DNA from 2 places in the Gordonia sp. NPDC003376 genome. Region 2 is predicted to be linked to the other one. Evidence: riboswitches for the same ligand, from Rfam matches in the RefSeq annotation. Region 2 holds a riboswitch; the other holds the start of a gene.
The links. Region 2 has a riboswitch for S-adenosylmethionine ahead of ACWDUA_RS19605 (bifunctional o-acetylhomoserine/o-acetylserine sulfhydrylase). Riboswitches for the same ligand answer to the same signal wherever they lie in the genome.
Positions count from the first base shown of each region.

Region 1: linked by a shared signal. The riboswitch ahead of ACWDUA_RS23005 (aminotransferase class V-fold PLP-dependent enzyme) and the one ahead of ACWDUA_RS19605 (bifunctional o-acetylhomoserine/o-acetylserine sulfhydrylase) in region 2 are both predicted to bind S-adenosylmethionine.

Region 1 is NZ_JBSFRM010000034.1:41,724-45,127, reverse strand. Features, by position in the region: gene ACWDUA_RS23015 (O-succinylhomoserine sulfhydrylase) at 1-420, shown strand, start outside; gene ACWDUA_RS23010 (isochorismate synthase) at 443-1,549, opposite strand; SAM riboswitch class IV at 1,642-1,755, shown strand; gene ACWDUA_RS23005 (aminotransferase class V-fold PLP-dependent enzyme) at 1,774-3,168, shown strand; gene ACWDUA_RS23000 (hypothetical protein) at 3,165-3,404, shown strand, end outside.
Region 2 is NZ_JBSFRM010000022.1:57,556-60,959, forward strand. Features, by position in the region: gene metX (homoserine O-acetyltransferase MetX) at 1-708, opposite strand, end outside; gene ACWDUA_RS19605 (bifunctional o-acetylhomoserine/o-acetylserine sulfhydrylase) at 727-2,037, opposite strand; SAM riboswitch class IV at 2,100-2,221, opposite strand; gene ACWDUA_RS19610 (MFS transporter) at 2,601-3,404, shown strand, end outside.

The DNA.
Region 1 (3,404 bases), on a different contig from region 2:
ATGCGCCTGCGAGTGGATGCGTCGGTGGCCTCGGCGCTGCGCATCGCGCAGTTCCTCGAGGACGACCCGCGGGTCCGCTGGGTCAAGTACCCGTTCCTGACGTCGCATCCGCAGTACGAGCTGGCGATCGAGCAGATGACCGGCGGCGGCACCGTGGTGACATTCGAGCTCAACGACCACGACGGCGTCGGCGGCAAGGCACGGGCCTTCGAGGTGCTCAACCGCCTGCGCGTGATCGACATCTCCAACAACCTCGGCGACTCGAAGTCGCTGGTCACCCATCCGGCCACCACCACGCACCGTGCGATGGGCCCGGAGGGGCGCGCGGCGATCGGTCTGAGCGACTCCGCACTTCGCCTGTCGGTGGGCCTGGAGGGGATCGACGATCTCCTGGCCGATCTCGATCAGGCCCTGGGCTGAACCGCCCGGACCCGATCGACACTCAGCTCTGACGCGGGGTCATCCCGGCGACCGGAAGGTCGTCGAGGGTGACCCCGAGTGCGTTGAGCACCGTCCGCAACTTCGCGGTGGTCTCGGCCAGTTCGGCCCGCGCATCGGAATCGATGACGATCCCGCCGCCCGCCCACATGCGCACCTCGGTCCCGGAGCCGTCGAGTTCGAGACAGCGGATGGTGACCATCCACTCGCCGTTCCCGTCGGCGTCGGCCCAACCGACCGCACCGGCATACAGGCCGCGCGGTTCCTCGTGTGTCCGGATGTACTGTGCCGCGACGTCGGCCGGCGTACCGCAGGTGGCCGGGGTGGGACTCAGGGTGAGAGCGAGATCGAGTGCGGTGCAGTCGGATTCGGCCAACACTGCGCGCACCGGGGTGGCCAGGTGCCACATCTCCCCGGTGGACAGCAGTTCCGGCTTGTCGCCGATCTCGAGGTCGGTGGCGAGCGGTGCCAGACACTGCCGCAGATGCTCGACGACGAAGGCGTGCTCCCGATGGTCCTTGGCCGAATCGGCCAAGGATTCCCTGGATCGCCGATCCTCGGCGGTATCTGCCGAACGCGGTGCCGACCCGGCGTAGGGCAGGCAGGTGACCTCCCGGCCGCGCTTGCGCAGCAACAACTCCGGGGTCGCACCGATCAGTCGGCCGGTTCCGGTGTCGACCGCGAACGCATTGTGCTCGTGGTTGCCGCCCGCGAATGCGGCCAGCAGATCGTCGACGTCGACGGGGATGTCGAGTCGGCCGGTGAGTGTCCGCGCCAGCACCACCTTGTCCAACCCGCCGTCGGCGATGGTGGCCACGGCGGCCTGGACCCGATCCAGATGTGTTGCCGGGTCGGGGATCTCGACGATCGAGGTGAACCGTCGTGCGGTGGGTTCGGTGCTCGGGAGCGGGGCGTCGGAGTGGAGCAGCGTGCGAGGGGTGATCAGGGCGGAGGGCTCCGACGGATCGAAGGCGAGTGCGCCGACCACCGAGTCGACCCGCCGCTCTCGGAGATCGGTGGCGGCGACCGCCGCATCCGGATAGCGGCGGAGGACGCCGGCGGCGCGGACCACGCCGTGCGGCCGGGACAGGACGAACACGTCGGGACTCACCTCTCCCAACCTACCGAGCCGCCGCCGGCGGGGTTTCGCTCACGGTGGGTGAAAATTGACACCCCGACGCCGCATCGACCACTCTGGTTGCAGGTCATGAGTGCCAGCGACAAGCCCCGGCTCGCTGGTCGGCAACCCTCCTCCGCGGTGGGGTGCTCCGGGTGACGACCTGGCCGTGTACCGACCGGGCACGGCAAGCGTGGATTCTCCGAGGAGTTCGATCGATGACTGCTGTCGTCAGCCAGACAACCATTCCCACCGTTCCCGCCGTCGCGGCGACCGATGCGGTCCGCGACATCGTGATCGCCCCGCTCGCCGCCGTCGTCGGTGCCGACCAGGGCGCCCCGCTCGCCGACGGTTCCGAGATCGGTTACGCCAAACTCGATTACGCGGCGAGTGCCCCGGCCCTGACTGCCGTCGCCGAGGCCGTGAGCACCGCCCTCGCCGGATACGCGAGCGTGCACCGCGGTGCCGGCCACCTGTCGCAGGTCACCACCGGCCGGTACGAACAGTGCCGGGAGACGGTGCGGCGCTTCGTCCGTGGCCGCACCGATGACACCGTCGTGTTCACCCGCAACACCACCGACGCGCTGAACCTCGCCGCGCACTGTGTCCGCGGCGACGTCGTCGTCCTCGACATCGAGCATCACGCCAATCTGCTGCCCTGGGTGTCGCGGGAGAGCGGGGCCACCCGGATCGTGACCGCGCGCAACACCATCGACGCGACCCTCGACGCGGTGGAATGCGAACTGGCCGCTGCCCCGGCCGCGCTGCTCGCGGTGACCGCCGCGTCCAACGTCACCGGCGAGGTGCTGCCGATCGGCCGACTCGCGGCGATCGCGCATCGTCAGGGCGCCCGGATCCTGGTGGATGCGGCGCAGCTGGTCGCCCATCGGCCCGTGTCGATGGTCAGCCACGGCATCGACTACCTGGTGTTCTCCGGGCACAAGCTCTATGCGCCCTTCGGTGCGGGGGTGCTGATCGGGCGCTCCGACCTGCTCGATGCCGCCGACCCCTACCTGGCCGGTGGCGGCGCCTCGGCGGCCGTCGCGGTGGTGGGGGAGCCCGACGCCAACTGTGCGTCGACCGCCTGGCACACCGGGGCGGCCCGCCACGAGGGCGGCTCGCCGAACGTCCTGGGGGCCGTCGCCATCGCCGCGGCCTGCGAGGCGATCACCGAGATCGGCTTCGAGACCATCGGACACCACGAGTACGTCCTGAGGGACAGGCTCGACTCCGGCCTCGAGGCCATCGACGGTGTCACGCCGCTGCGCATCTTCGACGATGCACCCGATCGCGTCGGGATCGCCGGATTCGACGTCGACGGTCACACGCCGCGTGCGGTGGCAGAGTATCTGAGCGATCACCATGGCATCGGGGTCCGGGACGGCAAGTTCTGTGCGCATCCGCTGCTCAACCGTCTCGGCCGGCCGGACGGCGCGGTCCGCGCCAGCTTCGGCCTCGGCACCGGTTCCGCCGACATCGACCGCCTCGTCGACGCGATCGGCCGCCTCACCGGCGCCGCCGCGTCCCGGGCCGACGCCGTACGGCGCACCGAGATCCACCACTCCCACCCGATCAGCACTCACCACACCAGCACCGGAGAAACGACGTCATGACCATCGAACTCGCCGACCACCGTCTGCTCAGCATCGGCCGCCCGCCGCTGAAGGTTGCGCTCGCCGGCGACGTCCCGGCCGATCAGCTGCCGATCGTCGTCCGCCGCCCCACCCTGCGGGACGCCCAGCGCGCACGTTCGCTGCTGCGTGCAGGCTCCCGCGACACCGCCAACTTCAGCGTCGCGTTGGAGGTGGAGGTGGCCATCGCGCCGCATCCGGCGTCGGCACGTGCGGCC
Region 2 (3,404 bases):
CCGCCGGGCGATCCCCATGCCCGCGACCGGCGCGCGACCGGTGCCGTGGTAATCGCCGCCCTGCCAGTCGGGATCGGAGGTGATCGCGGCGATCTGGGTGGTCTGGGTACCGATCTGATCGGCGGTGGCGCGGGCGCCCACGGCGAGAACCAGCGCACTGCGGACACGGTCGGGATACTCCACGGCCCATTCGAGCGCGCGGGCGCCACCCATCGAACCGCCGACCACCGCGCCGATACTGCGAATCCCCAGGGCCTCGAGGAGCGCCGCCTCCGCGCGCACCTGATCGAGCACGGTGATCTCCGGGAATCGTGAGCCCCACGGCCGTCCGTCGGCATCCAGGGATGCCGGGCCGGTCGATCCGCGGCATCCGCCGAGGACGTTGGCCGAGATGACGCACCACTCGTCGGTGTCCACCGCACAGCCCGGACCGATCAATCCGTCCCACCAGCCGGGCGACGGGTGCTCGGCGTCGGCCGCACCGGTCACATGGGAGTCACCGGTGAGTGCATGTAGCGCCAGGATCACGTTGTCGCGGGACGGCGACAACGTCCCCCAGCGCTGGAACGCCAGGGTGACGTCGTCGAGCCGGTACCCGCTGTCGAGCACCATCGGCCCGAGGCGGACGCTGACCATCCGCCCGTCCGGGACCGTCTCCCAGTCGGGTTGACGCGCCTGCGACGCCTTCGGGTCGATCGTTACCGACACTGGTTATGCGCTCCTCAACTACTTCGCTGCCGCGAAACCCTGGTCCAGGTCGGCCAGGATGTCGTCGATACCCTCGATACCCACGGCCAGGCGGACCAGACCGGGGCTCACACCGGCGGCCAACTGCTCCTCCGGGGTCAGCTGGCTGTGTGTGGTGGACGCCGGGTGGATCACCAGCGACCGGACGTCGCCGATGTTGGCGACATGGCTGTGCAGGGTCAATGCCTCGACGAACCGCTTGCCCGCGTCCACGCCGCCGGCGATCTCGAACCCGATGATCGCACCCTGACCCTTCGGCGCGAGCTGCCGGCCCCGCTCGTACCACGGCGACGACGTCAGGCCGGCGTAGGCCACCGACTCCACCTGCGGATGGTCGACGAGGTACTGCGCCACCTTCTGTGCGTTGGCGACGTGCCGCTCGACCCGCAGGCTCAGCGTCTCCAGGCCCTGGGCGAGCAGGAAGGCGTTGAACGGGGAGATCGCGGCACCGGTGTCACGCAGCAGCTGCACGCGGGCCTTGAGTGCATACGCCGGGGCGCCGAGATCGGCGAAGACCGCACCGTGGTAGCTCGGGTCCGGGGTGGTGAAGCCGGGGAACAGGTCCTGACCGTCCCGCTGGACACGCCAGTCGAACGTTCCGCCGTCGATGATCACGCCGCCGATCGCGGTGCCGTGGCCGCCGATGTACTTGGTGGCCGAATGCACCACGATGTCGGCACCGTGGGCCAGCGGGTTGAGCAGGTACGGGGTGGCGACGGTGTTGTCGACGATCAGCGGGACACCGTTGCGATGGGCCACCTCGGAGATGCCCGGGATGTCGAGGATCTCGTTGTTCGGGTTGGAGATCGACTCGCCGTAGAAGGCACGGGTGTTGTCACGCACGGCGGCCTGCCACGAGTCGAGGTCCTCGGGATCCTCGACGAAGGTCACCTCGACGCCGAACTTCGGCAGGGTGTAGTGCAGCAGATTGTAGGTGCCGCCGTAGAGACGGGGGCTGGCCACCACGTGGCCGCCGTTCTCCACGATGTTGAGGATCGCGTAGGTCTCGGCGGCCTGGCCGGAGGCGACCAGCAGGGCGGCGACGCCACCCTCGAGGGCGGCGAGGCGCTGCTCGACGACGTCCTGGGTGGGGTTCATGATCCGGGTGTAGATGTTGCCCGGCTCGGCCAGCCCGAAGAGGTTCGCGGCATGCTGTGTGTCGTTGAAGACGTACGAGGTGGTCTGGTAGATCGGCAGCGCGCGAGCATTGGTCGTACCGTCGGCGGTCTGGCCGGCGTGGATCTGCTTGGTCTCGAAACTCCACTCGCCACCGTTGGCTGCGTCAGACATGGGTATAGATCACTTTCTGCGGTCGGCAGGGTCGTGAAGACCCTGGTGGGGTCCGACCTTCGGACCCGCGCTTGCCGGGGATGCGTGCGACGCGATCCCCAACCCGGTCATCACCCGGAGCACCCCACCGCGGTTGGAGGGTTGCCGATCAGCAAGCCGGGGCTGTGCGCTGATACTCATGACCTGGCGTCAAGGGTATAACACGGTCACAACTCGTTGAGAACCCTCCTGCTCGCGCCGATCGCAATGCTGGTGGCGGCCGACTCCTGCTGTCGCGCGTGTCACGGAACGGGGCGGTGAGGGAAACGGGGCGGTGAGGGAAACGGGGCGGTGAGGGAAACGGGGCGGTGACGACCTGGCATCCCGCCTCTCCGGATTCACGATCCCGGATCCCGGGATCTCTCGGCCGATGGGGATGGCCATGAACCACAGAACACGAACCGGCGTCACCGCCCGCGTCGGAGCGCACGGGACCGGTGGCCGCGGACCCGAACCCGAGCTTGTGAAGTAGTTCACCAGCCGACCGGGGAATCGTCGGCACCCGTGGGGTGGTTGGTGCACAGGTGTCGCACACCCCAGCCCGCTCCCACACGGACCGCACACGCACGGTTCCGGCGCCCACGACACCCGGCTCGACGTCCGTCCGGTGGGCGATCATCGCCCTGGCCCTCGGCGGCTTCGGTATCGGTACCACCGAGTTCGTCTCGATGGGGCTGTTGCCCAACATCGCCGAGGCCATGGATGTGTCCGAACCCACTGCCGGATGGGTGATCTCGGCATACGCCCTCGGGGTCGTGGTGGGCGCACCGCTGATCGCCGCACTCACCGCCCGCATGTCCCGGCGGACCCTGCTGATCGGACTGATGGTGGCATTCACCGTCGGAAACCTCGCCACCGTGCTGGCCCCGAACTTCGCGTTGCTGCTCGCGGCCCGGTTCGTCGCCGGCCTGCCCCACGGGGCCTACTTCGGTGTTGCAGCCCTGGTCGCCGCGCACCTCGCCGGCCCACAGCGTCGTGCCAAGGCGGTCGGCCAGGTGATGCTCGGACTGTCTGTCGCCAACGTCGCCGGAGTGCCGGCCGCGGCCTGGCTGGGCGAGCATTCCGGTTGGCGCAGCGCATTTCTCATCGTCGTGGCAGTGGGCGTGCTCACCGTCGGCGCCCTCATCCGCAACCTCGGGTCGCTCTCGGACATGCGCGTGACCAACCCGATGACCGAACTCGGCGCACTGCGCCGCGGGCAGGTGTGGTTCACCCTTCTGATCGGCACCGTCGGATTCGGCGGGATGTTCGCCTTCTACACCTACCTCAACACCGCGCTCACCAGTCTCTCCGGTATCGGCGTGGGGGCGGTCCCGTTCGCGCTGATG